2 regions of the Pectobacterium peruviense genome follow, and region 2 is predicted to be linked to the other one. Evidence: predicted binding sites of a transcription regulator. Region 2 holds the regulator's gene; the other holds the start of a gene.
What was found. The regulator PhoB, encoded in region 2, activates phosphate uptake and scavenging genes when phosphate is short. The targets are predictions, from matches to a motif close to CTGTCATAAAACTGNCNNAT.
Positions count from the first base shown of each region.

Region 1: the regulator PhoB is predicted to act here: its motif matches at 8,323-8,342, upstream of pitA (inorganic phosphate transporter PitA).

Region 1 is NZ_CP161826.1:4,824,189-4,839,344, forward strand. It holds gene rsmJ (16S rRNA (guanine(1516)-N(2))-methyltransferase RsmJ) at 1-140, shown strand, start outside; gene DUT67_RS21740 (bifunctional UDP-sugar hydrolase/5'-nucleotidase) at 282-2,177, shown strand; gene DUT67_RS21745 (FAD-binding oxidoreductase) at 2,184-3,497, opposite strand; gene gdhA (NADP-specific glutamate dehydrogenase) at 3,729-5,072, opposite strand; gene uspA (universal stress protein UspA) at 5,365-5,802, opposite strand; gene uspB (universal stress protein UspB) at 6,332-6,667, shown strand; gene pitA (inorganic phosphate transporter PitA) at 6,746-8,251, opposite strand; gene DUT67_RS21770 (NAD(P)/FAD-dependent oxidoreductase) at 8,530-9,729, shown strand; gene DUT67_RS21775 (EAL domain-containing protein) at 9,822-11,426, shown strand; gene DUT67_RS21780 (Ail/Lom family outer membrane beta-barrel protein) at 11,470-11,994, opposite strand; tRNA gene DUT67_RS21785 (tRNA-Pro) at 12,411-12,487, opposite strand; gene eptB (kdo(2)-lipid A phosphoethanolamine 7''-transferase) at 12,742-14,424, opposite strand; gene ligB (NAD-dependent DNA ligase LigB) at 14,681-15,156, opposite strand, start outside.
Region 2 is NZ_CP161826.1:3,683,715-3,698,870, reverse strand. It holds gene DUT67_RS16755 (methyl-accepting chemotaxis protein) at 1-133, shown strand, start outside; gene rdgC (recombination-associated protein RdgC) at 214-1,143, opposite strand; gene mak (fructokinase) at 1,560-2,471, shown strand; gene DUT67_RS16740 (SbcC/MukB-like Walker B domain-containing protein) at 2,474-6,157, opposite strand; gene sbcD (exonuclease subunit SbcD) at 6,154-7,380, opposite strand; gene phoB (phosphate response regulator transcription factor PhoB) at 7,676-8,365, shown strand; gene phoR (phosphate regulon sensor histidine kinase PhoR) at 8,393-9,715, shown strand; gene DUT67_RS16720 (PstS family phosphate ABC transporter substrate-binding protein) at 9,731-10,669, shown strand; gene DUT67_RS16715 (cobalamin-independent methionine synthase II family protein) at 10,912-12,018, shown strand; gene brnQ (branched-chain amino acid transport system II carrier protein) at 12,497-13,816, shown strand; gene proY (proline-specific permease ProY) at 13,955-15,156, shown strand, end outside.

The sequences.
Region 1 (15,156 bases), 1.1 Mb from region 2:
TGCTGGAACCCGCACGTGCGCTGGCGAAGAAACGCGTCGTAGTGAAGCGTCCAGACTATGCGCCGCCGCTGGCTGGCGTGCCGGCACAGTCTATGTTGGAAACCAAAAGCCACCGCTTCGACTTCTATCTTCCCGTCTGAATCCCTCGCCGCTACGTGTTGGCGGTGAAAAACCCACCTTGCATCGCATTTCTTATGCCGCTTTTGCAAAGTCTGTAGCGCAAATGAGAAGCAAATCGCATAATTTCGCGCTATCAGTTCTTATTACACTAAGATGACATAATGAAAAAAACGCTTCTGTCACTTCTGCTTTGTTTGAGTACCTCTGCTATGGCCGTTCAAGAACCGGTAAATATCACGATTCTGGGTACATCCGACCTGCATGGCACCTTTGTTCCCTGGGATTACGCTACCGATACCGCCAACATGGCTGGCAGCCTGAGTCAGATCGCGACGCAGGTACATAAAGTTCGTGCGCAGCAGCCAAATGTGATTCTGGTTGATGCAGGCGACACCATTCAGGGCAACTTTGTCGAAACCTTCAAAAATGACAACACCAGCCCGATGATTCTCGGTTTTAACGCCCTGAATTATGACGTCTGGGTGATGGGCAACCACGAGTTCGATTTCGGACTAAACGTGCTTTCCACCTCGCTTGAGCAGTTCAATGGCACCGCGCTGGCGGGTAATATTTTTTGGGAGAGCGGTAAGCCTTACTTACCAGCCTATAAAATAGTCGAACGACAGGGCGTGAAGATTGGCATCATCGGTATGGACACGCCGATGACCGCTGAATTCGCCAAAGGCACTGACCGCGTGAAAGGGCTGAACTTTACCGATCCCGTCGGGGCAGTAAAAACGGTTATCCAGCAAATCCACGGCAAAGTGGATGCCATCGTGCTGGTCGCCCATATGGGGATCGATAACGAGAACCAGCGGCCGGGCACAGGCGTGGGCGACATTGCTCGCGCTAACCCTGAATTAGCCGCCATCGTCGCGGGTCATATGCACGTAAAAGTGGATAAAGAGGTGATTAATGGCGTGATCGTCACCGAACCGGACAGATATGGCCGCGCACTGTCGCGCATCGATTTGCAGTTTGAGCAACAGAACGGCAAATACGTGCTGATTAATAAAGACAGCTATACCTATTCGATTAAAGACGTAGATTCTGATCGCAAGATGGAAGACATCTACGAGCCTTATCACAATACCCTGCGCGCCAATGCCAACCGTCCGATTGCACAGCTTATGGAGCACGATCTGGTACCACAAGATGCCGTAAAAGGCATTCCTCAGGTACACGTACAGGACACAGGTATCAGCGCCCTGTTCCAGGAAGCCAGCCGCTATTACGCGCCTAAAGCGCAGGTTATCGCACTGCAAATTGATAATGATCGGCCCAAGCTGAACATCGGCACCATTGCCGCAAAAGACATCGCCTTTAACTATCAATACGCAGGCGGTGAAATCACGGTTTATCAGCTCACCGGAAAAGAACTGAAGAAATACATGGAATGGTCAGCGGGTTACTTCAACCAGCTGCAAGACGGGGATGTGACTTACAGTTTCAATCCGCAGCGTCGTGCCTCCAAATATTCCACCAATGATTTCTTCGACGGCGTGACCTACACCATCGATCTGACGAAACCCGCTGGGCAACGCATTACCGACCTGAAAATGAATAACGGCACACCGGTTACCGACGATATGCCGATTCGTCTGGGTATGAACAGCTACCGTATGGGTCACCTGACGCAGAAAGGCGGCGTGCTGGAAGGCATGCAGTTCCCAGTGCTGTCGGATACCAAAGTGGAATATGGCGAAGAGGCGGGCACGATTCGTAACCTGACCATCCGTTATTTGACTGAAGTGAAAAAAGGTCAATACGAGGGTACGGTGCCGCAGCGCTGGAAGCTGGCGGAATTGCAGGGCTATGAACATGAACGCAAAATTGTCGAATCACTGCTCAACAGCGGAAAAATCAGCGTACCGACCTCAGACGATGGCCGCTACAGCAACGTGCAATCCATCAACGTGAAGTCGTTGATGCTGCCGGATGCAACGCAAAAGGAGAAACGCGTGGCGGAACTGACGCAACAGCGCGACAGCACCACCAATGCGTTGACCAAGCAGCGGCTGAACGATCAGCTGACGATTATCGCGGCGATTAACTGACAGGCGTTATCTCTCGCTGCGGGCTTTCCAGCGTTCGCTCGTCAGGTAGCCGTTCACGCCCACATCAAGGAAAGGGCGTGGCGGCAGGTAGTTTGCCTGTCCGAGCGATTGCATATCGCTAATCAGCGGGTTGTCTTCACCTAACGCCAGATCCGCCAGAATATGTCCGGCGGCGGTTTGCTTCGATAGCCCCGCCCCGTTACAGCCAGCAGAGGCGTAGACATTGTCGCTTAGCTGCCCCCAAATTGGCGCACCATTGCGCGTTACGCTAATCAGCCCTGACCACGTGTGCGCCATTTTAACGTCGCTCAACTGCGGAAACATGCGGGCAAAAATAGCAGCATGTCGACGCGCGTGGCGTCCGGTTTCTACTGCACTATTAACCAGCTCAGGGGCAAATTTAACATGCTCCCGAATCAGGAAGCGATGGTCGCGCGTGTAACGCAGCGTCGCACTGGCTAGCGCATTGACCGGCGTCAGCCCCCAATCTGGCATATCACCCATCCGTGCAATCTGTTCCGCATTCAGCGGCTCAGTCAGCGTCGCGAAGGTCGCTACGGCAAAAACCCGACCATTGAACAACGGCAGGCCGCGTGCCGCGCCGTTAATCGCCATCATCAGCTTATCTGCCTGAATCTCACCATAGGGCGTTTCCACGCGAATGCGCGATCCAGTTTCAATATTCAGCGCAGGAGAATGGGCGTAAACCGTCACGTTCTTAGGCAGATTCGCCACCAGCCCGATAACCAAAGCTGCCGGATTTAGCAGAATACAATTGGGGGTATACACAGCGCGTTGATAGAAAGAAGTTCCAAGGCGACGAGCAAGTTCGTCTTTTTCAACCAGCTGATAGGGTTCGCCAAGGTCGTTCAATTCACGGACATAGGTATCGATCAGGCCGTTGAATGTCGAGCTAACGGCACAGTGATATTTTCCTGCCACGCTCCAGTCACACGCGATAGCATGGAGATCCACTTTCTCTTTCAGGTGCGCTACGCCGGATTGCAACAGGCGGCGATAAGCAGCAGCCTTTTCTAACTCCGCCGTCGAACTGCCGATGTTATGCGGTAAATCGATGACGAAACCAGAGTTACGCCCGGAGGCATTGTCGCCAATCTCGCCGGCATCCAACAGGATAATGTGTTTATCTGGGCGCTGTTCAGCCAAACGCTGGGCAAAGGCGATCCCCGCATAGCCAGCGCCAATCACCAGCCAATCCGCCGTTGTTTTCCCCCGCTGCTGCGAATAATTCGGTTTATCGACAAGATCTGCCGACCAGCCATTACGATTCTGATCGAAAGGAAGATGTTTGATTTTCACAATGGTGTAAGCCTTGAAGATAACGGGTTGTACCGGAAGGCAGGAACACAATACCGACGATACGCAATGCGGATTAAGATAAAGAAAGGCAGGAAGCGGTGTCCAGAAAGAAATGTCGCTAACGCTTAGATAAATAAGTGAAAAGTCAAAGCGCCTGCAAATACAGGCGCTTTGACTACATTATGCGCTACACAGTTATCGTTAAACCATCATACGTTGAACCATCATCCGTTAAACAACGCCCTGCGCCAGCATCGCGTCGGCCACTTTTACAAAGCCCGCCACGTTGGCACCGCGCACGTAGTTCGTCTGGCTATCTTCGCCACCGTACTGCACACACGCGTTGTGAATATCCAGCATGATGTGATGCAAACGCGCATCCACTTTCTCCGCTTTCCAGCCCAAACGTGCCGCGTTCTGCGCCATTTCCAGCCCGGATGTCGCCACGCCGCCTGCGTTAGCCGCTTTGCCCGGTGCAAACAGCACGCCCGCATCCAGGAACGCATCGGTCGCTGGAATCGTAGTTGGCATGTTGGCACCTTCCGCTACGGCTTTCACGCCATTAGCAATCAGCGTCTGCGCCGCTGGCAGATCCAGCTCATTCTGCGTCGCACACGGCAGCGCGATATCTACTGGCACTTCCCACGGCGTTTTGCCTGCAAGGTAGGTCAGCTTCGCTTCCCGCGCGTAATCTTCCACGCGGCCATAGCGTTTGTTTTTAATCTCTTCCAACAGCGCCAATTTCTCTGGGGTAAACCCGTTTTCATCCACCACAGTGCCGTTAGAATCCGATACCGTGACCACACGAGCACCCAGCTCCATCGCTTTTTCAATCGCGTACTGCGCCACATTACCGGAGCCGGACACAGCAACTCGCATACCTTCGAAGCCCAGACCGTGGCGTTTCAGCATCGCTTCGGTGAAGTAAATCAGGCCGTAGCCCGTCGCTTCAGGACGAATCAGACTGCCGCCAAACGACAGCCCTTTGCCGGTAAAGACGCATGCGGTGTTGTTGGTCAGTTTCTTCATCATGCCGGTCATGAAGCCGACTTCGCGACCACCGACACCGATGTCACCCGCCGGAACGTCCGTATCCGCGCCCAAATGACGATACAGCTCCGTCATCAGTGCCTGACAGAAACGCATGACTTCGCCCTGACTTTTCCCTTTCGGATTAAAGTCTGAACCCCCTTTGCCGCCGCCCATTGGCAGCGTCGTCAGCGCATTCTTGAACGTCTGCTCGAATCCAAGGAATTTCAGAATCGACAGGTTAACGGACGGATGGAAACGCATGCCGCCTTTGTACGGGCCGATCGCGGAGCTGAACTGGACACGCCAGGCGCGGTTCACCTGTACCTGACCTTTGTCATCCGTCCACGCCACGCGAAACTGAATCACACGTTCCGGTTCTACCAATCGTTCCAGCAGGCTGTAATCCGCATAGTGAGGGTTCTGCTCCAGAAAAGGCCACAGCGTAGAAAGCACTTCATTAACGGCCTGTAGAAATTCAGGCTGATGCGGATCGCGTTGTTGAACAGAATCAAGAAAACTTGCCAGAGATACGATTTGTGCCATGAACAGCTCCTGATTGAACGAATAAGCTCCCTTCTGCTTCTTTAATTTTTAGACACGTAGAAGCTTGTGGGATCGGTGAAAATGATGTTGTGTCCTCTGGACTATAACACTGGCGATGGATATTTAAGCAAGCGTTTTCTTTTTAGATAAACGTTATAATCCAATGAGATAGGAAGGGTTTTTTGGGGTGTTTTGAGAAAGAAATACGACATAAGTTTTTGTTATATAACAAAAGGCGCAGCCAAAAGCCGCGCCTTTCATCACTGAAAAAAAATGCAAAAAAAGTTAATTTTTATTCGTTTTCCTCATCACGCAATGGCACGATGAGCATGTCTACATGTACGGTATTAATCAGCTGACGTGCAGAAGACATCAATTTGCTCCAGAAGTCCTGATGGTGCCCACACAGCACGAGATCGGCTTCATATTTCTTGATCGCATCAACCAACACTTGCCCTAAATCACCGCTGCCACTCAGCGTTTCGCTGATAGGATAGCCAGCATTCTGGGACAACTCGGTCAACGCATTCTGGGTTTCTTCAGAGATGCGCTGTTGCATATCTCCCAGATTGACGTCGATAAGCCCCGTGTAGAGATCGGAGTAATTCACATCGACGTGGATTAACGACACTTTCGCATTGTACGGTCTTGCCATTGAAACGGCTTTTTCCACTAACACTTTGCTTTCTGGAGAAAGGTCAACAGCAATAAGGATGTGTTTGTAAGCCATAATAAGACTCCTTCCGTAAAGACTAATTAAGGGTTAGCAGATATTTCGCCTGCCGGTTTAATACTTAACAGAGAGTTATAAGATAGCACTCGTCCGCGCTATCGGACTGTTCAGTCGATCACAACCCGTTTTCAAACCTGTCAATTCTATTAATAAGTGTAGTAGAAACCGCTCCTTTTCACAGTTAAATCGCGCAGCTTCTCCTTTCGGAAAGGGTATTACCTCGCCGAAAATCGTCCTTCATCCTGATTGCACCTGCCTCTCTGGCACAAACGAACATTCTTCTTCTACACTACAAGTAGGGGGTAGTGAGCCTGTCTGCTGCACCTTGGGATGGAAAACAAGAATGGGATTAGCCGTGATGCTGTTGGCTATCCCAAATGACAATAAAATCGTGCGCAAGCGCGTGGCATAACTATTCGTCGCAGAAAAACGTCGCGGACAATCGTAACGCTTGTCATCGGTCATAGGTGGACCACAGGAATACATGGCCATCAAATCTGACGAATAGAACGACCGGGAGGGAAGCATGATTAGTACATTTGCGCTTTTCTGGGCTTTATGTATCGTCTGCATCATCAATATGGCGAGGTATTATTCTTCATTACGCGTGTTACTGCTGATTTTGCGTGACTGTGACCCGCTGCTTTACCAATACGTTGATGGAGGAGGTTTTTTTACATCGCACGGTCAGCCAAGCAAGCAAATCAGGCTGGTAGGCTATATCTACACGCAGCGCTATCTTGACCATCACGACCCTGAATTTATTCGCCGCTGTGAGCGGGTGCGGGGACAATTTCTGCTCACGACCGCCTTGTGTGGCCTCATTGTCATCAGCCTGATTGCCATGACGATATGGTATTAACAGTATGAACATCGATAAAAAGTAAAAAGGCGATTCCCCACAGAATCGCCTTTTTTTATGATTAACCTGTTACCAAAATCAAATCAGCTTCAACGCCAGCCAGTACAGCGTACCGGACATCAGCATTGAGACTGGCAGCGTCAATACCCAAGCCAGCAGAATGCTTTTTATCGTTTTACCCTGTACGCCTCCACCGTCCGCAATCATCGTCCCGGCAACCGCCGAGGATAATACGTGCGTGGTGGAAACCGGCATACCGGTATAGCTGGCAACGCCAATCGATAGAGCCGCCGTCACCTGCGCCGAAACGCCTTGTGCGTAGGTCATGCCTTTCTTACCAATCTTCTCACCGATGGTCACAGCAACACGTTTCCAGCCCACCATGGTGCCCAGAGACAGCGCCAATGCAACCGCGACGATGATCCAGAGAGGCGCGTATTCAACCGTCTGCAGCATGTCTTTACGCAGGTTGTTCAGGTAGCGTTTATCTTCACCCGACGTTTCTGGCAGCTTAACCACGCGATCCATCGTATCCGCGATGCACATCAGCAAGCGACGTACTCTGCTACGATCCTCAGGGTTTAACTGGTCGTAACTTTTCAGGTTATTCAGCAGGCCCTGTGTACGTTCAATCGCGATCATCACGCGTGAACTGTCACAGTGGAACTCTTTCTGACCGCTGCCGGGAATCGTACTTTCTGGCGCAGGAATCACTGGTGGAGATAAGTCGATAACGTGCGTCAGCGCGTCACCATGCTGCTTGTAGTATTCCTGTAAATTGACAACCGCGTCGCGGGTACGGCTGATGTCATAGCCAGATGCGTTCATGTTGACAATAAACCCAGCTGGCGCGACGCCAATCAGCACCAGCATAATCAAGCCGATACCTTTCTGACCGTCGTTTGCACCGTGAGAGAAGCTCACACCAATCGCCGATAAAATCAGCGCGGTACGCGTCCAGAACGGCGGCTTACGTTTGCCATCCTGCTTCTCGCGATCGACAGGTGTCAGATGCACGCGTTTGCGTTTTTTACTGTCGTTCCAGAACCGACGCAGTACTAGCACCAGCAGGCCTGCGACCACCATCCCCACAATCGGCGATAGCAACAGCGACAGGAAAATGCTGATCATTTTCGGCACGTTCAACGCATCCACGACGGAGGTATCCGTCAACAGCGCGTTGGTCAAACCAATACCGATAATGGAGCCGATCAGGGTGTGAGAACTGGAGGCAGGAATACCAAAATACCAGGTACCCAAGTTCCAGATAATGGCGGCCAGCAGCATGGAAAAGACCATCGCCAGACCGTGTGCCGAACTCACGTTCAGTAATAAATCCGTGGGGAGAAGGTGAACAATCGCATAGGCCACGCTCAGGCCGCCCAGCAGTACACCGAAGAAATTAAAGACACCCGCCATAACAACAGCAAACTCTGCGCGCATCGCTCGGGTATAAATAACAGTGGCAACGGCATTCGCAGTATCGTGAAAACCGTTAATGGCTTCGTACATCAGTACAAACAACAAAGCCAATATCAACATCAGGCCGGTGTAGTAATCCAGTCCGGCAAATAAATGTAGCATAAACGTTAGGCCATTTAGTGGTCATGAACGCGGCGCATTATCAGTGACAAGCGGGGGTCGGGAAAAGCGAAATATGACATTTTTTTGACTTAAAATGTGACGACGATCGGTAGAGAAACCACTTAATCAATAAAAATCAAATAATTATATATTTTTACTAAATTATGCAAATTGTTACGCTGGTATCGAACACAAACCATCACTACAATTTGCCGCCCCATGGTTTATCAGCCTGCGGCAATCCAAGAAGATAAAATCACTCATCGGAGAAATGCATTGTGGAACAGTTTGACGTTGTCATCATCGGTGCCGGTGCAGCAGGCATGTTTTGTGCCGCACAGGCAGGACAACGCGGGCTGCGTGTTCTACTGCTCGATAACGGCAAGAAGGCTGGCCGGAAAATATTGATGTCCGGCGGTGGTCGCTGCAATTTTACCAATATGTATGCGGAACCGGCGGCGTATCTGTCCCAGAATCCTCACTTTTGTAAATCGGCACTGGCGCGTTATACCCAATGGGATTTCATTAGTCTGGTCAACAGCCACCGCATCGCTTACCACGAGAAAACGCTCGGCCAGCTATTCTGCGATGATTCCGCACAGCAAATCGTGGACATGTTGGTAACTGAGTGCGAGCAGGCTAACGTCACTCTCCGTCTGCGCAGCGAAGTTACCTCGGTGGAGAAATCTGACGATCGGTTCACCATCCATCTGAGCAACGGGACATCATTCCAAAGCGCATCGCTGGTCGTTGCCTGCGGCGGCCTGTCAATGCCTGGCTTGGGCGCGACGCCGTTCGGTTATCAGCTCGCCGCACAATTTGATATCAACGTACTCCCAACCCGCGCTGCGCTAGTGCCCTTTACGCTGCACAAGCCTTTGCTCGAACAGTTGCAAACGCTCTCCGGCGTCTCTGTGCCTACCATCGTCACCGCAGAAAACGGCGTGATATTCCGTGAAAATATCCTGTTCACGCATCGCGGGCTCTCTGGCCCCGCTATTTTGCAGATTTCCAGCTACTGGCAGGCCGGTGAATTCGTCACCATCAACTTACTGCCCGACTGCGATCTCACCCAGCTTATCAATGACGAACGCACAGTTCATCCGAATCAAAGCCTGAAAAACACGCTGGCACAGTGGCTACCTAAACGACTGGTCGAATGCCTACAGGCGTTAGGACAATTGCCGGACGTCACGTTGAAACAGCTCAACAGCGCACAGCAAACAGAGATTGAACAGAGCCTGCAACAGTGGCGCGTTCAGCCAAACGGCACAGAAGGTTACCGCACGGCTGAAGTGACCATCGGCGGCATCGATACCCGAGCCATCTCCTCCAAAACCATGGAAGCTAACGCGGTGCCGGGGCTGTATTTCATCGGTGAAGTAGTTGATGTAACTGGCTGGCTCGGCGGCTATAATTTCCAATGGGCCTGGAGTTCGGCATGGGCCTGCGCGCAGGCTCTGCCTTTCAGCAAATAGGCACTATAATAACCACTATTCAGCGCTCTCCTTGAATTCACGGAGAAAAGGACGTCTCTACATAGGCCTCTGCTGCCAGAAAGGAGATGTGAATGAGTCCCAGACGTAGTGAGCATAAGATCAATATGTTGCAGTTACTGGTCGCAGGTATGCTGCCATTGCTGCTCGGATTGTTGTTCACTTTTGTAGAGTCCAGATTAATGGTAAAGCGCGATTTGGAATCCACCGCGCAAATTGCCATGAATCATGCTGAGAATATTTCGACACAAGCATGGAAGATGGTGGATCGCCTCCAGCACTTTCATGGTCAGCCCTGCAACGTCATTGCCGATGAACTGCAACGTCTTGGCTCGATTTTTTCTTACTTTCGTGCGATTGGCGTGACTCATAATACCGACGTCTATTGCTCTTCAACTTTTGGTAGCACACTGACGCCAATAAGCCGCATCATTCAACAACCATTGCCGGATACCTATTCTGAACGCTGGAGCCTGTCGATCGCAGGTTCAGACAACGTAAAAGGACGCCCAGCGCTGATTTTCGTCCAGATGCCCCTCACGGGTTACGGCGCTTACGCTATGGTCGATGCGCAATACCTCATTGATCTTATGATTGCGATTAGCCAAATCCGGGGCTATGAACTCATTCTGCAAATGGATAATGGTCACCCAATTCAAACTGGCCCGACAATTGCGCCTCGCGCCGGCTTATTTTCTACCTCTGCGCTTGAAATCAAATCGGACCGCTTTCCCATTACTATCCATATTATCGCCCCCGCCTCTCAGGAAATAACGAACTGGAAGCAGGCATTTTTCACGTTTCTGCCACTGGCAATGATTCTCTCTCTGCTTTTCACTACGGCGATGTGGTACTGGCAAAAACGTAAATTATTATTCCGCGATGAAATCCGTAAAGGCATTGCTAACGGCGAATTTTCCGTATATTACCAGCCAATCTATGATGCGGATTCGCACTCCTGCACTGGCGTTGAAACATTACTCCGTTGGCGGCGCAGTAATGGCCAGTGGATTAGACCCGATGTATTTATCTCTGCCGCCGAAGCAGAAAGTATGATCATCCCCATCACTCGGCATTTATTTGATCTGGTCGCATCCGATATCGCCAGCTGGCAGGTGAAACCCGGATTTCATCTGGGGCTCAACGTTGCAGCCGAGCATTTGCATCATCCAAGTTTCGTACCAGACGTACATCGCTTTGCGGAGAAGGTCGCCTCACATTCATTAAGCATTACGCTGGAACTCACAGAACGTAACCTCATCAGCAACGGTCCTGAAATCATACAGCGCCTGCATCAGTTGCGTGAAGATGGCTTTATGATTGCCATCGATGACTTTGGCACTGGCCACTGTTCACTCTCTTATCTGCAAAATTTTCCGCTGGATTGCCTGAAAATAGATCAGGGATTCGTCAGTGCGATTTCATCTCCGGACGAAGAAGCTCCTATTCTTGATGCCATTATTAATTTAAGCCATCGCATCAAGCTTCAATCCATCGCGGAAGGCGTGGAAACCGAACAGCAACTCATGTATTTACAGCGGCGCGGTGTCAAATATATACAGGGATTCCTTTATGCTAAGCCGATGGACAATGAATCGTTGCATGTCTGGCTTCACTATAATGGTAATAAATCGATTGAGAGTTTTATCAATAAAAACGTGGAAGGGGAAAATAAGTAATAACCGGCGGAAGCCTGTCCACCGGTTTTCTATGTCAGGAAAATCAGAAACGATAACCGACGCCAATATTAAAGCTATCTACACGCGTTTCATAAATTTTTGTGCCTTCGTAGCCAATATCAATTGCCCAGTTGGCTACTGGCGTAATTTGGATACCAGCGCCGTAAGCAAAGCTGGATTTGCTTTCACTACCAGATTCACGGAAAGCATCTCCTTCTTCCCAACTGGATTTACCGTGGCCAATACCCGCCAAACCATAAACACTGACATATTCGTTAAAGCGGTAAGATGGGCCAGCCATGAGTGAATAATATTTCAGTTTATAAACATCATTGCTTGAATTCTGATAATACTCTGTTTGTTCCGCGCTCACATAAGTGAAAGAGCCAATAATGCCAAGAGCGGAATCACCCTGATAATGGTATTTGGCCGTAATCCCTTTTGGATCTTTAAAATCATCGACTTTCGCCTGGGCATAACCCAAGGACACCGTTTGTGTCGCCTGAGCAACAGACATTCCCATAGCACAAGCAATCAGAGTGGAAAGCAGCAGTGTTGTTTTTTTCATGATCGAAACATCTTCCATGTTTGAATAAAAAAGACGGTTTCAACAAAGCGAATATATAACTATCGCGAATGTTGGCCGCACACAAACTTACATTTAAATACGGCGAGGTAAAGTCAGTCTTATTTTTAAACAACGAGAAGAATTATTATTTTAATCATTAAAAAACAAAAGGATAAGAATCATTCAGGGTAATTAACGCGCACTTTTTTACTCTGTTTTTGGGAACATTCCGAACTAAACGCTGGGAAAATATGGCAATACTCAACGCCAAAGAATACTGATAAAAAACCCTGTTCTTTGAAGGAGTATTTTTATAAATGACTAGTTTTAGACATGAGTACTTTAGAAACGAACGGTATGAATAGACGATGTTGAAGCAGGATGAAAAATGAAAATGAGTTACTGGGGAAGAATGTTGGTCGGCGAGAGAGGATTCGAACCTCCGACCCACTGGTCCCAAACCAGTTGCGCTACCAAGCTGCGCTACTCGCCGAATGCGGGCGCATATTACTGCTACCTTATTAGAGCGTCAATACCTTTTTCGCAAAAGGATTCTGGCTGCTGTTAAAGTATCCATTCCTTGTATTTACAGCCTGAAACCCGACATCCTTGTCTGTGGTTCATGTCAATTATACCCGTCATACTTCAAGTTGCATGTGCGTTGGCGACGTTCAGTCACCCGAATCACTTACCTGAGTAAGCTCATCGGGACTCCTTCGCTTGCCGCCTTCCTGAAACTCGAATTATTTAGGGTATAGCGGGTTTCTGACACCAGTTATTTTTAGGGTTAATACCGCCATCAGGCGACGTGTATCCCAGACATCCGAGAACCGTGTCAAACAGCTCTTCATGGCGATGTGTTTTGCCAACGCGCTGTTGCGCCTTCAACTGCTCAAACGCATGCAGATTATCGGTGTCAGCCAGAAATTTATCTGATGTCCATACCATCATCGGTGAACGGAACTGTTCAGGCGGCGCCATCTGACGCGGCGTACCATGCAAATGGTAGTTATCATCGATGGACTCACCATGATCGGAAGCATAAAACACAATAGCTTTCTTATCCCGAACCTGATCGATCACGCTATCAATAAAGCTATCGGTATAGAGCACGCTATTATCAAAAGCATTAATCAGCTGATCACGCGTACAGGATGCATCAACGCCCATACACTCTGGCTGATAGCGCGCATAGCTGCGTGGATACCGCATGGAATACAGGTAGTGAGAACCCTTGGTATGCAGCACAATCAGATGCTTGCCTTTAGGGTAGCGTGCCAGCGATTCCTTGACCTCATCAACCAGCAACATATCTTGCACTGATTTGCCGTCATTGTGCTTCTCTGATGCAATCATTTCGCGGAAAGAATAGTTGTTCGCTTCAATGCTATTGTAAAACCACACCTCACTTTGCATAGCAAACAGCTCGGAGGTAAAGCCCAACTCTTTCATTACGGCAAAGACATTCTGTTCTTTCAGCGTTCGCTGCGGGTTGTCTTCCGTACCGCCTTCTCGCACAAACATACAACGCATGGAAAGCTTGGTTGAGGTATCACACGATTGGCCACGGAATGCGACCAGATTCTTTTCTTTTGACAGCTTCGGCGTCGTATCTCTTTCGTAGCCTAATAGCCCCATGTGATCCCAGCGGGTTGTTTCACCAATAATGAAAACCACGTAGGTATCGTCAATGCCTTTCGGCGGGACGTAGGTAAAATGCTGAGCTGGATCGAAAAGATTAGAAGAGTCCAGGCTCTCGTCAAACTTGGTATACGCAAATAACCCTAATGCGGATAACCAGTTAGAAGGCAGATACGAGTGAGCCACGACGCCACCATAGCTGGGCAAATCCACATTGGATTCTCGCTCGGACACTGCCTGAATGTTATCCATATAGCGAAGCGGCATCCAAACCAACGCAACGACAGCCACAAGAACCAAAAGAGGAATCAAACGCTTTCCTGGTGATTTAAGCTGCTCGATCAGCGTATGACGCAGCGAGTTTTTCCAGATCAAAAACAGCGGCAGCGCACTTACCAACAGCATCCACAGGAAAAAACGAAAACCAATAACTTCTTTAGAAAGATCAATATCCGTGGTCATGACCGCTGCAATAATCCCATAGCCGATCACGACATTAAAAAACGTCATGTAATAGCTTGCAGCAACGGAAATCAGCACTAAGAAAGAAGCAATAACTCGATAAAAACGACGTCCCCCGAGAGAAATGATCCTCATCAGGAAAAAGGTGAATAAGATACTCGCAGTCAATTCGACAAGAGCGGGAATGAATGTTGGAACCTGGCTACCAGCAGAGAGTGAAAAATAATCAAACCGACGGTAATACACTGAGATATTGAGAAAAAGGCCAATATAAACTGCCAGGACAAACGATAACTTGGGTTGCGAAAAAGATGCTACAAACTTCATTATGACAAGTGCTCCAACAAAACCTTTCTTATTATCTGAAGCTATACGACAACATCCCTATGTCTGAGTTCAACGGAAATAATCAGACTCTCAGGCATTTTTATATCGTAAACAGCAAATAGGCTCACACCGTTTAATTGGTAAATTTTACTTATGATTAAGCAGGGGAAACAGAAAAAAATTGTCCTTTTATGTGAATGGAACTACTAAAAAATAAAAAGTGCGATTCCAATATTTACTGAAAAACCACCGTTGCTTATCTATGTATTCCCTCACGATCCAACCGGGCAATTAATTCCACCACGATGGGGTGATTCAGGAACGCCATAATCTCTTCTGCACGTCGTTCCCCAATGCCCGAGAACTGCCGCCATTGTTGCGCCGTCCGTTGCTGTAATGCCACCCAATCCACATTATCCAATGCATTAATTGCCGAACGAGGAACAGGAATGCCCAGTGCAAGTAGCCAATGGGATAGCGACTTCTGTCGTGCCGACTGGAAACTCGTGTAAATATCTCGCGCCCGCTTATCACCCATACCGTTGATGGCATTAAGCTGTGGCTCGGTCAGAGATAACCACGACAGCACATCCCCCAGTAAATCATGTTGCATCAAGCGTAGCCACATCCCGTCACGCATTCCCGCCAGATTTAAACCGTGTTCGCCACTCAACCAGACTAAGCGCGCCAGAAATTGCTGTTGGCAAATTACACTATAATGAAAACAGCTAA
Region 2 (15,156 bases):
CAAAGCTGTCGCGCAGTTGGATTCGATGGTGCAACAAAACGCCGCGCTGGTGCAGGAATCTGCTGCCGCCTCGGGTGCGTTGCAATCACAGGCTGAAGAACTGAACTCCGTTGTCGGGGCATTCCGGGTCTAACGGATTCAGTCGCTGATGAGGTATCGCCCGCCGTCTGAACGGCGGCGGGCAATCACCGACTGTATTAACAATCGATCGTATTAACGTTGGGCTTCGCCGCCTAACGCTTCAATCAGATTCGCAATCAATGCAGCCAGCTCGCTGGTCATCAAAATGAAATCGGCATCAAACCGCTGAGCAAAATCTTCCCGATCGATATCGTCATTCTGTTCCCGCAAGGTATCTGAGAACTTCAATCGTTTTACCGAGCCGTCATCAGACAAGACCAGTTGAATGCGTTCCTGCCAGTCCAACGCCAGCTTGGTAACCAGCTTGCCCGCTTCAATATGCACGGCAATTTCATCGCAGACCAAATCCTGTTTTTTACAGCGGATAACGCCACCGTCTTCCAGAATCGCTTTCAGCTCAGCTTCATCCTGTAGCGCAAAACCAGCTGCGGGCTCACCGGAACGAACCCACTCGGTCAGCGTCAGCTCGATGGGATTTTCCATCGTCAGCGGTACAACAGGCAGAGAACCCAGCGTTTTTCGCAGTAGCGCCAGCGTGTCTTCTGCTTTTTTTGCACTGGCGGCATCGACCATAATCAGGCCGTTAACCGTATCGATCCATAGCCAGACCTGGCTGAAACGGCTGAATGCACGTGGCAGCAGGCTGTGCAGCACTTCGTCTTTCAGCGAATCTTTTTCGGTTTTTTTCAGCTTGCGGTGCTGCTCCGCTTCCAGACGTTCAATTTTGGCCTGAAGGGTTTGTTTGATGACGGGAGACGGCAGAATTTTTTCTTCTTTGCGAACGCAGATAACGATTTGCCCATTAACGACGTGCGTTAATGCATCGCTATGCGATCCCATCGGCGATACCCAACCCGTTTTCATCATATCCTGACTGCCGCACGGGGTGAACGCGAAGGCGCTGAGCCGTTTTTCCATTTCATCCGCAGACAAAACGTTATCTTTGGACAGCATGCTGTCACGGCTTAGACGGTAAATCATTAAGTTTTTAAACCACAACATGGTGTTATCCCTGACTGGGCGCGCAGGTCTGCACGCGGGTTTGTAATGTTGCGCGCATGATAACGAATTCGAAGCCGCAATGTGGAATAAAATACCCGGATTCAGAGGAATACCTATCACGCTTTGGATTGCAGTTGATTGGTTTCTCTGGTTATACCCGTCATACTTCAAGCTGCATGTGCGTTGGCCTCGCTCAGTCACCCGAATCACTTACTCAAGTAAGCTCATCGGGATTTCTTCGCTTGCCGCCTGCCTGCAACTCGAATTATTTAGGGTATATATCTATATAAGAAAGTTTTCAGGTCGGTGACAAACTTACTGTTGTAGGACAAGAGCGACCACCGCTCGACCAACTTTGTCAGCGGCCTCATTTCTCGGGGAATCCGAGCCTATTTACCACACGTGGGGGAGACATCATGAGAATCGGTATCGATCTGGGCGGGACGAAAACAGAAGTCATTGCGTTGGATGACGAGGGTCAAGAACGTTTTCGGCAACGTATGCCGACGCCAAGAAATGACTATCCGGAAACCCTGCGGACTATTGTCACACTGGTGGCGATGGCTGAAAAAGCGATCGGCTGCCACGGTAGCGTCGGCGTAGGCATTCCCGGTACGCTGTCGCCGTTTACCGGCAAGGTAAAAAATGCCAACTCCACCTGGCTCAACGGTCAGGCGCTGGATCTCGATCTCGCCACGCTGTTAAATCGACCCGTACGGGTCGCCAATGACGCGAACTGTTTTGCTGTTTCAGAAGCGGTAGACGGTGCTGGAGCTGGGAAGCAGACCGTTTTCGCGGTCATCATTGGCACTGGCTGTGGATCGGGAATTGCGCTGAACGGGCAGGCTCATGTCGGTGGCAACGGTATTGCTGGCGAATGGGGGCATAACCCGTTGCCCTGGATGGATGATGACGAACAGCGCTATCGGCAAACGGTTCCCTGCTACTGCGGCAAGTCTGGCTGCATTGAATCCTTTATTTCCGGTACGGGATTTGCGCTGGATTACCAGCACCTGAGCGGTCAGCCACACAAAGGTGAGGCAATCATTGCCTTAGCGGAGCAGGGTGATGCCATCGCAGAGCTGGCATTGCAGCGCTATGAACATCGTTTGGCAAAATCGCTGGCGCATGTGATTAACCTGCTCGATCCTGACGTGGTGGTTCTTGGCGGTGGAATGAGCAATGTTTCTCGCCTTTATCAGACTGTGCCGGAAAAGATTAAGCAGTGGATCTTCGGCGGCGAGTGCGAAACGCCTGTGCGGCAGGCTATACACGGCGACTCCAGCGGGGTACGCGGAGCCGCCTGGCTATGGCCAAAGACGGAGTAAGGCTAAACGGCGTACTGCGGTGCCAGTCGGCTGACGCCCAGCCCGTTAACTTTCTGCACTTTGATCTGTACCGGAATACGCTCTTTCATGGCTTCGACATGACTGATGACGCCGATGGTTTTACCGGAGGCGTTGAGGTTATCGAGCGCATCTAACGCGATATCCAGCGTTTCGGCATCCAGTGTACCGAAGCCTTCATCCAGAAACAGAGAGTCGATGCTGGCTCTATGGCTGACCAGATCGGATAGCGCCAAAGCCAGCGATAGACTCACCAGAAAACTCTCGCCACCAGATAGTGTTTTTGTATCGCGTTCGGCATCGGCCTGCCAGGTATCCGTCACCAGAAGTTCCAGCTCGCCACCGGGCTTACGTTTTAGCTGATAACGATCGTGCAGGCGTGAAAGCTGGAGATTGGCGAGGTAGATCAGATGATCCAACGTTAGCCCCTGAGCAAATTTGCGGAATTTATCCCCTTTACTCGAACCGATCAGCGAGTTTAACGCATCCCAGTCATCATACATTTGCTGGCTTTGGGCAATCTCGTTAAGCAGGGACTGTTGATTCTCGCGCCGTTCCCGATCGTCAGATAGCTGACGTTGGAATTCTCCCTGTTGCCGCAGGTTGGCTTTCAGCGCTTCGTCCTGTTCTGACAACTGCTGTTGTACCAATTCCTGCGTTGCTTCTTCTGGTAGATATGCAGGCCGTTTTTGTTGCAGCTCAAGTAATGCCTGTTCAGCCTGCTGGTGAAGCGCCGCTGCCTGCTGCAAGCTCTGGTACAGCTTCTCTTTCAATGCTTGTAGGGTCTGCCGTTCCTGTTCATCAAGCAGCGCATTCAGGAAGGCGGTTTCATCAGCAAAAGCACTTTGCTGCAAAGCCTGAGTAAACCGTTCAGTCGCACTATCACGTTGGTGCGTGCTCTGTTCATACTGCTGTTGCGTGCGGGTCAGTTCTCCCGTCAGGCGGCTCAACGTTGTTTCTGCGTGCTGACGTGCCGACTGGGCTAATCGGAGCGTGTTGTCATACTGCTGGCTGGTTCGTTGCAGTTGTTCACGCACATCCGCTGTTTTCCTGTCGCCGAAAAGCGCTAGCCGCGCTTGTTGGCTCGTGTTGAGTGCGTTGTTGTGCTGTTCCAACTGCTGTTGCTGCGCCTGTAGCAGCTGCTTTGCCTCGGTCACGCTGTGATTCAGATGCTGAACATCGCTTTCCAGCGTGGCTAACAGAGGGATTAAGCGAGACTGCTCCTGTTCTTTGGCTTTCCAGTCTTGCCATTCGCTCTCGCGCTCAACCAGCCAGCCATCCTGAGCGTCATCTTCTGGCAAAATAAGACCTGCATTTGCCAGCGTCTGCGTGATTTCCTGAGCGTACTGCGTGAGCTGCTGCTGCACGTTTTGGAGCGACTGGGCAGTTTCTTCCTGTGTAACGCGTAGCGAGGTCTGTTGCTGGGTATTCAACGCAATTTTTTGGTCGAGTTCCCGCAGTAATGTCCCATCATTTGTCAGTGAATCCTTACTTTCCTGCCACTGCTTTTGCTGCTGTTCGCGTACGCTAATCTGCTGGCGAATATCCTGTTCTTCGGCCTCGCGTTGTGCAAACCAGGCAGCAATCGCATCCTGCTGTTCCAGCGTGCAGTTAACTTGTAAGCGCTCACTGACATCTTGCCACTGTTGCAACAGCGTTTGATGTTCGCCATCGTTCTGAGCGATATCCTGTTGCAGCTGTTCCCGCTGCTGCTCTAGCGAGGCCAGCCGTGCCGTCGTATTCGCCAGTTTCGTTGCTAATTGATTTACTTCCAGCTGTAGGGCCGTCAGGCGACGTTGAGTTTCGGATGGTTGCAGCGCCTGATAGCGTTCAATCGCCGGATGCTCAGTCGAACCGCACAACGGGCAAGGATCACCAGCCTGTAACCGTTGCCGTTCAGCTTCCAGCTTAACGATCCGTTCTTCCTGCCGGTACACCGTTTCCAGATCGGTCAGATGCTGGGTGCGTTGCTCGTACTCAGACTGTTGCTGTTTCTTTAAGGCTTCTGACTGGCTGATATGCCCTTGTATCTCATCTTGTCTGATGAGGTGCTGCTGTTTACGGGCGTAAAGACGCTGGAACTGGTCGCTGATTGCCGCGAGCTGTTGGCGTGCGGTTCGCTGGTCGATGAGTTGATGAAACCGCTGGTGCAAGGCGGAAAGTGGCTGCTGTGCTTCTTGATTTTTCAGTGTCTCATCGTGTTGTGTGAACAACTCGCGCGCGGCATCAACGACCGTTTGTTGTTCACGCTGCTGTGCCGCCAGCGTCTCGGCCTCTTGCAGGAGCGCTGTCGACAGCTCGGTGTGCTGTATCTGTTTTTGGCTTAGCTTCTGCTGATCGTCCTGAAGCTGGCGCAACTGCCGAAACTGTGTGCGCCACAGAGGAAGTTGTTCTCCCCACTGCTGATGATGCGCGTGTTGCTGACGGTAAGACTGGATTTGTTCAAGCAGTTGTTTGGCCTGCTGTTGCTCCATCGCGATCTGTGTTTGTTTGCTTTCGTCCGTTTGCAGGCGACGCTGTGTTTTTTCCAGCTCGTCCTGCTGCTGGGCTTTTTGCTGCTCCAACGTGGCAATACGATGATCAAGCGGAACAACCTGTTCGTTGATCAACAACTCTTGTTTCTGACGTTCCTGTTTATGCCCATTAACGTCCTGATCTGCCTTTTCTTCCTGCTGGCGTAACGTTGTCAAAGCCAACTGTTCTGCGCTCTGTTTCTCAGTCAGTTGTTCAATCTGCTGGACGAGCGTAAGGGATTCCTGCCGATTCCGCTCTCGTTCCTGATGTAGCGGCCTCAGTTTTTCTGCCGGTTCGCTGGTGGCTAACTTGTCGAGCTGCGGCTTGGCCTGCTGAATGGCTGATTCGGCGCTCGCGTGTTGTGCCTGCGTGTTGGTGAGCTGCGTTTGCCGCAGCGTCAATTGCTCAAACCAGCGTAGCGTAGTCAGTGCTTGCTCACGCTCGGCGTTGCCCTGTTGCTCTTGCTGGAGCAGCTCGGCAAGCTGTGTTTCTACCTGCTGACGCTGCTCATCGGTCAACAGTTGAATACCTGACGCGCGCGCCTGTAGCGTGCTCAGTGCTACGGTTGCCTGTTTGTGTTTTTCATAGACGCGTTCGGAAATCAGTCCGTAAATATCCGTACCGGTTAGTTCTTCCAGTAGTTCCGCTCTGTCGTCTGCTTTTGCGTTGAGGAACGCGGCAAATTGCCCCTGCGACAACATCATAGATCGTGTAAAACGGCCAAAATCCAGTCCAGTGAGCTGCGTGGTCATCTCTTTCTTATCATTGAGCTTTTCACACAGGATTTTGCCACTTTCAATGAGGGCGAGTTCGGCCTTGGGGGCCTGTAAATTACCATCCGGCGAATTTCTAGCCCGACGCTGGCTCCAGAAGGCGCGATATCCGACGCCTTTAACTTCAAACTCTACTTCGGCGAGACACTCTGCCGTGTTGCGGGTCATCAGATCGTTATTACCAGCGGAAAGTTGACCCAACCGTGGTGTTTCGTGATACAGCGCCAGACAGATGGCATCGAGCAGCGTGGTTTTTCCTGCCCCGGTTGGGCCGGTAATCGCAAATAAGCCGTTGCTGGAAAATGGCTCCTGCGTGAAGTCGATCTTCCATTCGCCTTTCAGCGCGTTGAGATTCTTTAAGCGCAGACTGAGGATTTTCATTTGGCAGACTCGCTATTTTCCAATTCATCAATAACCTGATTAAACAGCGTGCGCACACGCTGTTGGCGACCGTCTTCCATTTCTGTCTCCGTTGCCAGACGACGTTCAAAAACGTCATGCACGCTCAATTCGTTTAGCGTTTCTTTGTCCTGTCGGGTCATCGCCTGCAAACGCTGTTCGCGCGTGCGGCGCAGCAGAAGTACCTCAACGGGCAGGTTCTCGGTCATCGCCTGAACGCGCTTTTGCATGTCGCTCAGATAATCCTGCGTGCTGAGTTCGATACCCAGCCACACGGGTTTATCGCCCTGATAGTTCTCGAAGGCGGACAGCTGTTGTTCAATGTCACTCAGACTGCCTTTAATCAACTGCATCGGCTGGGTTACGGGAATGGGCAGTAGATCTATTTTCGGCGGCGCATCGGGTATAAAACTGACCAGACAAACGGATTTCTCGCTGCCGAGTTCATCAAAACTCAGCGGAATGGGGGAGCCGCTGTAGCGAATGTGCTCACTTTGGGTCACGCGCTGCGGGCGGTGAATATGCCCGAGGGCGATATAATCCGCAGGGGGAAAAGCCTGAGCAGGGAAGGCATCAAGCGTACCAATGTAGATATCGCGCACGGATTCCGAAGCGGTTGCACCAATCGTCGTCAGATGACCGGTTGCAATAATCGGTAGCGGTAAGCCAAGCTCATCGCGTTTTTGGCAAGCCAACTGGTAACACTGCTGGTAATGCGCGGTAATCGCTTCCTGTAGCGCGAGCTGTTTTTCATCACCGGATTGTCCGGCTTTGCTGGTTAGTACATCGCGCGGACGTAAAAAAGGAATCGCACAGAGCAGTGCGCCGGGCTGCCGCTGACGGTTTTCCAGCAGGAGCACCTGCTGGGCAGGATCGTCGCTGGCGCAGGCAATCACCCGCGTATTCAAGCAGGCCAGCAAACCGCGGGATTCATTCAGCATCGCGACGGAATCATGGTTGCCGCCGAGAATGACAAGCTGGCAGCCTGTGCGCTGTAGTTCTACCACGAAGCTATAATACATTTCCCGCGCATAGCTGGGAGGCGAACCGTTATCAAAAATATCGCCTGCGACTATAATGGCATCGACGTGGTGGTGTTCCACCTGAGCGATAAGCCAATGCAGAAAAGCCTGATGCTCAGCAGCGCGGCTTTTGGTATAAAAATATTGCCCTAAATGCCAATCGGCGGTGTGGATAATGCGCATCGTGCTCTCTCGATATTCATGCCGTGCGGCGTTGGATGACGTTGTCATTGTCCATTATGTGAAATGGTGTGTCGTCGCGATGGTGCTTTGTCACCGTAATGCCATGATTATATATAGCAGGGATGACGGCTGTCGCGGTGGAATCAAGAGTTTGGAAAGCGGCTCGAAAAATAGGATGTACGCGCTGTAACATCATGCGACGGAGGGCAGTGCGTTTTTCATAAATCTGTCATAAAACTGACGCATAATGCCTTTCGCCTGCTAACAGCGACGATGATTAACGACAGGATTAACAATGGCAAAACGCATATTAGTCGTGGAAGATGAAGCACCCATTCGTGAAATGGTCTGCTTTGTACTGGAACAAAATGGTTATCAACCCGTTGAAGCCGAAGATTATGACAGCGCGGTAACGCAACTGTCGGAGCCTTTCCCTGAACTGGTGTTATTGGACTGGATGCTGCCAGGAGGTTCGGGCCTGCAATTCATCAAGCATATGAAGCGCGAAGCACTGACGCGTGATATTCCGGTAATGATGTTGACCGCGCGTGGCGAAGAAGAAGACCGCGTGCGTGGGCTTGAAGTGGGGGCGGATGATTACATTACTAAGCCGTTTTCACCCAAAGAATTAGTGGCGCGTATCAAAGCCGTTATGCGCCGAATTTCACCGATGGCGGTGGAAGAAGTGATCGAAATGCGTGGCCTGAGCCTCGACCCTTCGTCGCATCGTGTGACGACCGAAGAGCACGCCTTGGATATGGGGCCGACGGAATTTAAATTGCTGCATTTCTTTATGACGCATCCTGAACGTGTTTATAGCCGGGAGCAGTTGCTGAATCACGTTTGGGGCACTAACGTTTATGTTGAAGATCGTACTGTCGACGTCCATATTCGTCGCCTGCGTAAAGCGCTGGAAACCAGCGGACATGACAAAATGGTGCAAACCGTTCGGGGAACGGGCTACCGTTTTTCAACGCGTTACTGAGGTGGTCGTAACCGGAGAAACACTAACGTGCTAGAACGTTTATCCTGGAAAAGGCTGGCATTGGAGCTAGCTTTTTTTTGTTTACCCGCGCTACTGCTGGGGCTGATTTTTGGCTATCTGCCCTGGTTTCTGCTGGTCGCCGTTTTAGGCCTGCTTTGCTGGAATTTTTATAACCAGCTCAAACTTTCTTATTGGCTGTGGGTTGACCGCAGTATGACGCCGCCGCCCGGTCGCTGGAGCTGGGAGCCGCTGTTTTACGGGCTCTATCAGATGCAGTTGCGTAACCGACGCCGACGCCGGGAACTGGCGCTCCTGATCAAACGGTTTCGCAGCGGTGCTGAATCCTTGCCGGATGCCGTGGTGATCACCACCGAAGAGGGGACGATCTTCTGGTGTAACCATCTGGCGCAGCACCTGCTCAATTTCCGCTGGCCGGAAGATAACGGTCAGAATATCCTCAACTTATTGCGCTATCCTGAATTTACGAATTACATGAAAGGACAGGATTTTAGCCGTCCTCTCACGCTGCAATTGAATAATTCCCACCATGTTGAATTCCGCGTGATGCCTTATTCTGAAGGGCAGCTGCTGATGGTGGTGCGTGATATTACGCAAATGCACCAGCTCGAAGGGGCCAGACGTAACTTTTTTGCCAATGTAAGTCATGAGCTGAGAACCCCGCTGACGGTGTTGCAGGGCTATCTGGAAATGATGCAGGAAGAAACGCTGGATGCGGCGCTACGCGGGAAAGCGTTGAGTACCATGCAGGAGCAGACCCGACGCATGGACGGGCTGGTCAAACAACTGCTGACGTTGTCCCGCATTGAAGCGGCGACGGCGATCGATCTGAATGAAAAAGTCGATATTCCACTGATGCTGCGCGTGTTGCAGCGTGAAGCGCAGACCCTGAGTCAGGGGCGTCATGAAATCGTCTTTCGTGTGAATGAAAATCTCCGTGTGTTTGGCAACGAAGAACAGCTGCGCAGCGCGGTATCTAATCTGGTGTATAACGCGGTCAACCATACGCCAGAGGGAACACGTATCGAAGTCTGCTGGCAGAAGATCCCACAAGGTGCGCAATTTCAGGTCAGCGATAACGGGCCGGGGATTGCCGCCGAGCATTTGCCGCGTCTGACTGAACGTTTTTATCGCGTGGATAAAGCGCGCTCGCGACAGACGGGTGGCAGCGGGCTGGGGCTAGCGATTGTTAAGCATGCGCTTAGCCATCATGATTCCCGTTTGGAAATCATGAGTGAGGATGGTCTGGGGTCACGTTTTGTCTTTACGTTGCCGAATCGGTTGATTGTCCCTACCTCTCTGGCTGAAAATACGGTGAAACCTTCAGCCTGACGGAAAATGCTATCCATGAAATCCGCCATACGTATTGCGAGCGCTTTTTTATTGCTGTTCAGCGCGTTTTGCTTCGCGCAGCCTCGCCAGATGCTGGCGGGTAACCTCTCCAGCGCGGGGTCGGATACGCTGGCTAACCTGATGGCCTTTTGGGCGGCGGATTTCAGCCAGCATTATCCGAACGTGAATTTACAGATTCAGGCCGCAGGGTCATCCTCCGCGCCAACGTCTCTGGCATCAGGAGCCGCGCAGCTTGGGCCAATGAGCCGGGCGATGAAGGCCAGCGAAATTGAGGCGTTCGTCCAGCATTATGGCTATCCGCCGCTGGCTGTGCCGGTGGCAATGGATGCGCTGGTTGTGTTGGTTAATCAGGATAACCCTCTGTCAGGGCTGAATTTGTCACAGCTGGACGCTATCTTTTCGATTACGCAGCGTTGCGGTAACCATCAGCCGATAAAACACTGGGGCGATCTTGGGCTACGCGGCAGTTGGGAAAAGCGCACGCTACTGCGCTATGGGCGCAATTCAGCATCGGGAACCTATGGGTTCTTTAAGCAAAAAGCGTTATGCCGCGGCGATTTCCTTCCTCAAGTCAATGAGCTGCCCGGTTCGGCGTCCGTTGTGCAGGCGGTTGCTGCATCAACCGATGCGATCGGCTATGCCAGCGTGGGTTTTCGTTCCAGCGGTGTAAAAATGCTGCCACTCGCCGCGCAAGGCACCGACTACATTTATCCTTCTACTGAAAATATTCGCAGTGGTTTGTATCCCTACACCCGTTATCTCTACATCTATGTCAACAAAGCTCCCGGACAACCGCTGGAGGCGCTGACGGCGGCATTTTTGGCACGCGTGCTGTCCGAAACGGGACAATCGCTGGTGAATCAGGATGGCTATTTGCCGCTGCCGGAAGAAACGCGTCGTCAGGCGCGTCAACAGATTGGCCTGCCTGAATAATTCCTCTTCCCATCATGAATTTGCGCTATTTTCACGCTACATGAATTTTATTCACGTGATGTGAAAATTCTTCTATTGCCCCGCGATTCGCCACGTGACAGGATAGTTTTAAATTTAGACGTCCAGATGGCTAAATAAGATTAAATGTAACTATCCCTCTGGGTAAATATTTCATATTGAAACTATCTGTCAGCACGCTTCTTTCCTGAAAGTGAGTGCTGACAACATGTCAGGAGCGACATATGGCGAACACCTTATCCCCTTTCCGTGCCGATATCGTCGGCAGTTTCTTGCGTCCGGCTGCGATTAAGCAGGCGCGTCTTCAGCATCAGGCGGGCGAGATTGATGATGTCGCGCTGCGGAATATTGAAGATCGTGAGATTCTGCGGGTGGTAGAAAAGCAGCGTGAAGCTGGCTTGCAGGTTGTGACGGACGGTGAGTTGCGCCGTGCATGGTGGCACTTTGACTTCTTTGCCGATTTGCACGGTGTAGAACGCTATGAAGCCGATCAGGGTATTCAATTCAACGGTATTCAGACCAAATCCCATGCGATTCGTGTCGTGGATAAAGTGAGTTTTAACCCTCAGCACCCGATGCTCGATCATTTCCGCTACCTGAACAGCATTTCTGGCGATGCAGTCGCTAAAATGACGATTCCTAGCCCGAGCGTGATGCATTTCCGCGGTGGACGAAAAGCGATTGATGCGACGGTTTATCCCGATCTAGCCGACTACTTCGACGATCTGGCGCAAACCTGGCGCGATGCGATTCACGCATTTTATGATGCAGGCTGTCGCTTCCTGCAACTGGATGACACCGTGTGGGCCTACCTGTGCTCTGACGATCAAAAACGCCAGATCCGTGAACGTGGTGAAGATCCTGCGCAGCTGGCACGTACCTATGCCGACGTACTGAATAAAGCACTGGCTGATAAACCTGCCGATCTGGTTATCGGTTTGCACGTTTGTCGTGGCAATTTCCGTTCGACCTGGATTTCTGAAGGCGGATATGAGCCTGTTGCAGAAATTCTGTTTGGGGAAGTGAATGTCGATGCATTCTTCCTGGAATACGATACTGAGCGAGCGGGTGGGTTTGAGCCGCTGCGTTTTGTTAAGCCGGGCCATCAGCAGGTTGTGCTGGGACTGATCACCACGAAGAACGGCGAGCTGGAAGAGGCTGAAGTCGTACAGGCGCGTATCGCGGAAGCGGCAAAATATGTCGATCTCAGCCAGATTTGTCTGAGCCCGCAGTGTGGCTTTGCTTCAACGGAAGAGGGCAACAGCCTGACGGAAGATCAGCAGTGGAATAAGTTGAAGCTTGTCGTGGATATCGCCAATCGCGTCTGGTGACACCGATGAGGTAACCTTATTCCTATAATGGATATACAGAGGCTGGATCATGCGATCCGGCCTTTTTTGTGGCCGTTATCCTGCTTTCTACCTGCGACGTTTTTGTGCAATATGTTTTTTTTATGATCGAACGACGCATTTTATGCCATATTTTGTCAGTTTTATTGCAATGAAATATCGATAAATGCGCAAATCATGTGTTATGCAAATCATGATAAACCAATTTATATTCTTATTTTTTAGTGTAAATAGGCTAGATACTCTGGTTTTTGGATCTCCGCTTGTCTTTTTACGCTATAAACGGTTTACTTAGCACCCAATATGGCTGTGCAAAAAATAACTCCTCTATGCTCACCATCTTTCGCGTCGACAGAGTGTTGGCACCATGCTTCGTGCTACCCGTTTGCGAACGGCTTCTGCGGCGATAAACGACACGATTTTCTTTTTATCGATTTGATACAGGCAACACGACATCACTATGAGTCATCGTTTAACTTCCAAAGATATTGTGGCATTAGGTTTTATGACCTTTGCTTTATTCGTGGGGGCAGGAAATATTATTTTCCCGCCTATGGTGGGATTGCAGGCTGGAGAGCACGTTTGGACTGCGGCAATCGGCTTCTTGTTGACGGCGGTTGGCCTACCTGTGCTGACTGTCATCGCTCTTGCCCGAGTCGGCGGCGGCGTTGATGCGCTAAGCTCGCCAATTGGCAAAAAGGCCGGTGTGGTCTTGGCGACCGTGTGCTATCTGGCTGTCGGGCCGCTGTTCGCGACGCCGCGCACGGCAACCGTTTCATTTGAAGTCGGTCTGGCTCCTTTGGTCGGTAACGGGGCGGCTCCACTTCTCATTTACAGCCTGATCTACTTTGCTATCGTCATCGGCATTTCTCTGTATCCAGGCAAACTGCTGGATACGGTCGGCCATGTGCTGGCGCCGTTGAAGATTATTGCTTTGGCGGTACTGGGTATTGCTGCGGTGCTGTGGCCTGCGGGCACGCCGATTCCTGCAACAGAAGCATATGAGCATCTGCCGTTCTCCAATGGCTTCGTTAACGGCTATCTGACGATGGATACGCTGGGTGCGATGGTCTTTGGTATCGTGATCGTCAATGCGGCACGTTCGCGTGGAGTGACGAGTTCAGTGCTGCTGACGCGTTACACCGTGTGGGCTGGGTTAATTGCGGGCATTGGTCTGACACTGGTCTATTTGAGCCTGTTCCAGCTCGGTTCTGTCAGCGGTGAACTGGCGCCGCAGGCACTGAATGGGGCTGAGATTCTCCACGCTTATGTGCAACACACGTTCGGTAACATGGGAAGCAGCTTCCTAGCGTTGTTAATCTTTATCGCGTGTCTGGTGACGGCGGTGGGGTTGACCTGTGCGTGTGCTGAATTCTTTGCACAATATCTGCCGCTGTCCTATCGCACGCTGGTATTTGTTCTCGGGGCGTTCTCAATGGTGGTGTCCAACCTTGGATTGAGTCACCTGATTCAACTTTCCATTCCTGTGCTGACGGCAATTTATCCACCGTGTATCATTCTGGTTTTACTGAGTTTTACGCTGCGTTGGTGGAATAGCGCTTCACGTATTGTAGCCCCCGTCATGCTAGTCAGTCTGTTATTTGGCATGATTGATGGTATAAAATCGTCGGCTTTCAAATCGTTGTTGCCAGAGTGGAGCCTCAACCTGCCGCTGAGTGAGCAAGGGTTGGCCTGGCTGCCACCGTCACTGCTGGTTTTACTGGTTGCAGTGATTTACGACAGACTGTGTGGTCGTCAGGAAGTTACGGTACATCAATAATATCGTTCATACCTGATCGCGCTGGGGTGGTAGGGATATCCTACTGTTCCAGCACAGCGTTGGGTTTCTGCACCACAGGTATTTGCCTGTGGTTTTTCTTTTTGTAAGTTTTTTTTTATAAGACAGGGTTGCTTATCAATGGAACAACCATCCTCCAAGCTCAAGCGTGGGTTAAGCACGCGGCATATCCGCTTTATCGCCCTTGGTTCGGCGATCGGAACCGGTCTGTTTTATGGTTCCGCTAGCGCGATCCAAATGGCTGGCCCCAGTGTATTGCTGGCATATCTGATCGGTGGGATTGTCGCGTATATCATCATGCGCGCACTGGGCGAAATGTCGGTGCATAACCCGCAATCCAGCTCTTTTTCTCGCTATGCGCAGGATTATCTCGGGCCGTTGGCGGGGTATGTCACTGGCTGGACCTACTGCTTTGAGATGCTGATTGTCGCCATTGCTGATGTGACCGCGTTTGGCATTTACATGGGCGTCTGGTTTCCTGCTGTGCCGCACTGGGTATGGGTCTTGAGCGTGGTGCTTATCATTGGTGCCATCAACCTGATGAATGTGAAAGCCTTTGGCGAACTGGAGTTTTGGCTCTCTTTCTTCAAAGTGGCCACCATAATCATCATGATTGCTGCCGGGATCGGCATTATTATCTGGGGCATTGGCAACGGTGGCGAGCCCACCGGCATCCATAATCTGTGGACTAATGGCGGGTTCTTCAGTAACGGGGTGATGGGGATGATTCTATCGCTACAACTCGTGATGTTTGCGTATGGCGGCGTGGAGATCATCGGGATCACCGCTGGTGAGGCCAAAGACCCGCATAAATCCATCCCTCGCGCGATTAACTCTGTACCGTGGCGTATTCTGGTGTTCTATGTCGGCACGCTGTTCGTCATTATGTCGATTTACCCGTGGAATCAGGTAGGCACCAACGGGAGCCCGTTCGTACTGACGTTCCAGCATATGGGTATTACAGCGGCGGCCGGCATTCTGAACTTTGTTGTGATTACCGCTTCGCTGTCGGCAATTAACAGTGATGTCTTCGGCGTAGGCCGTATGCTGCACGGGATGGCAGAGCAGGGTCATGCACCGAAGGTGTTTAGCCGTGTTTCCAAACGTGGTATCCCGTGGGTAACGGTCGTTGTGATGATGATGGCGCTGCTGGTGGCGGTGTACCTGAATTATATTATGCCTGGCAAAGTGTTCCTGGTGATTGCGTCACTGGCCACCTTTGCGACGGTGTGGGTGTGGATCATGATTCTGTTCTCTCAGATCGCATTCCGCCGCCGCCTGAGCCCTGATGAAGTGAAGGCATTGGCATTCCCGCTACGTGG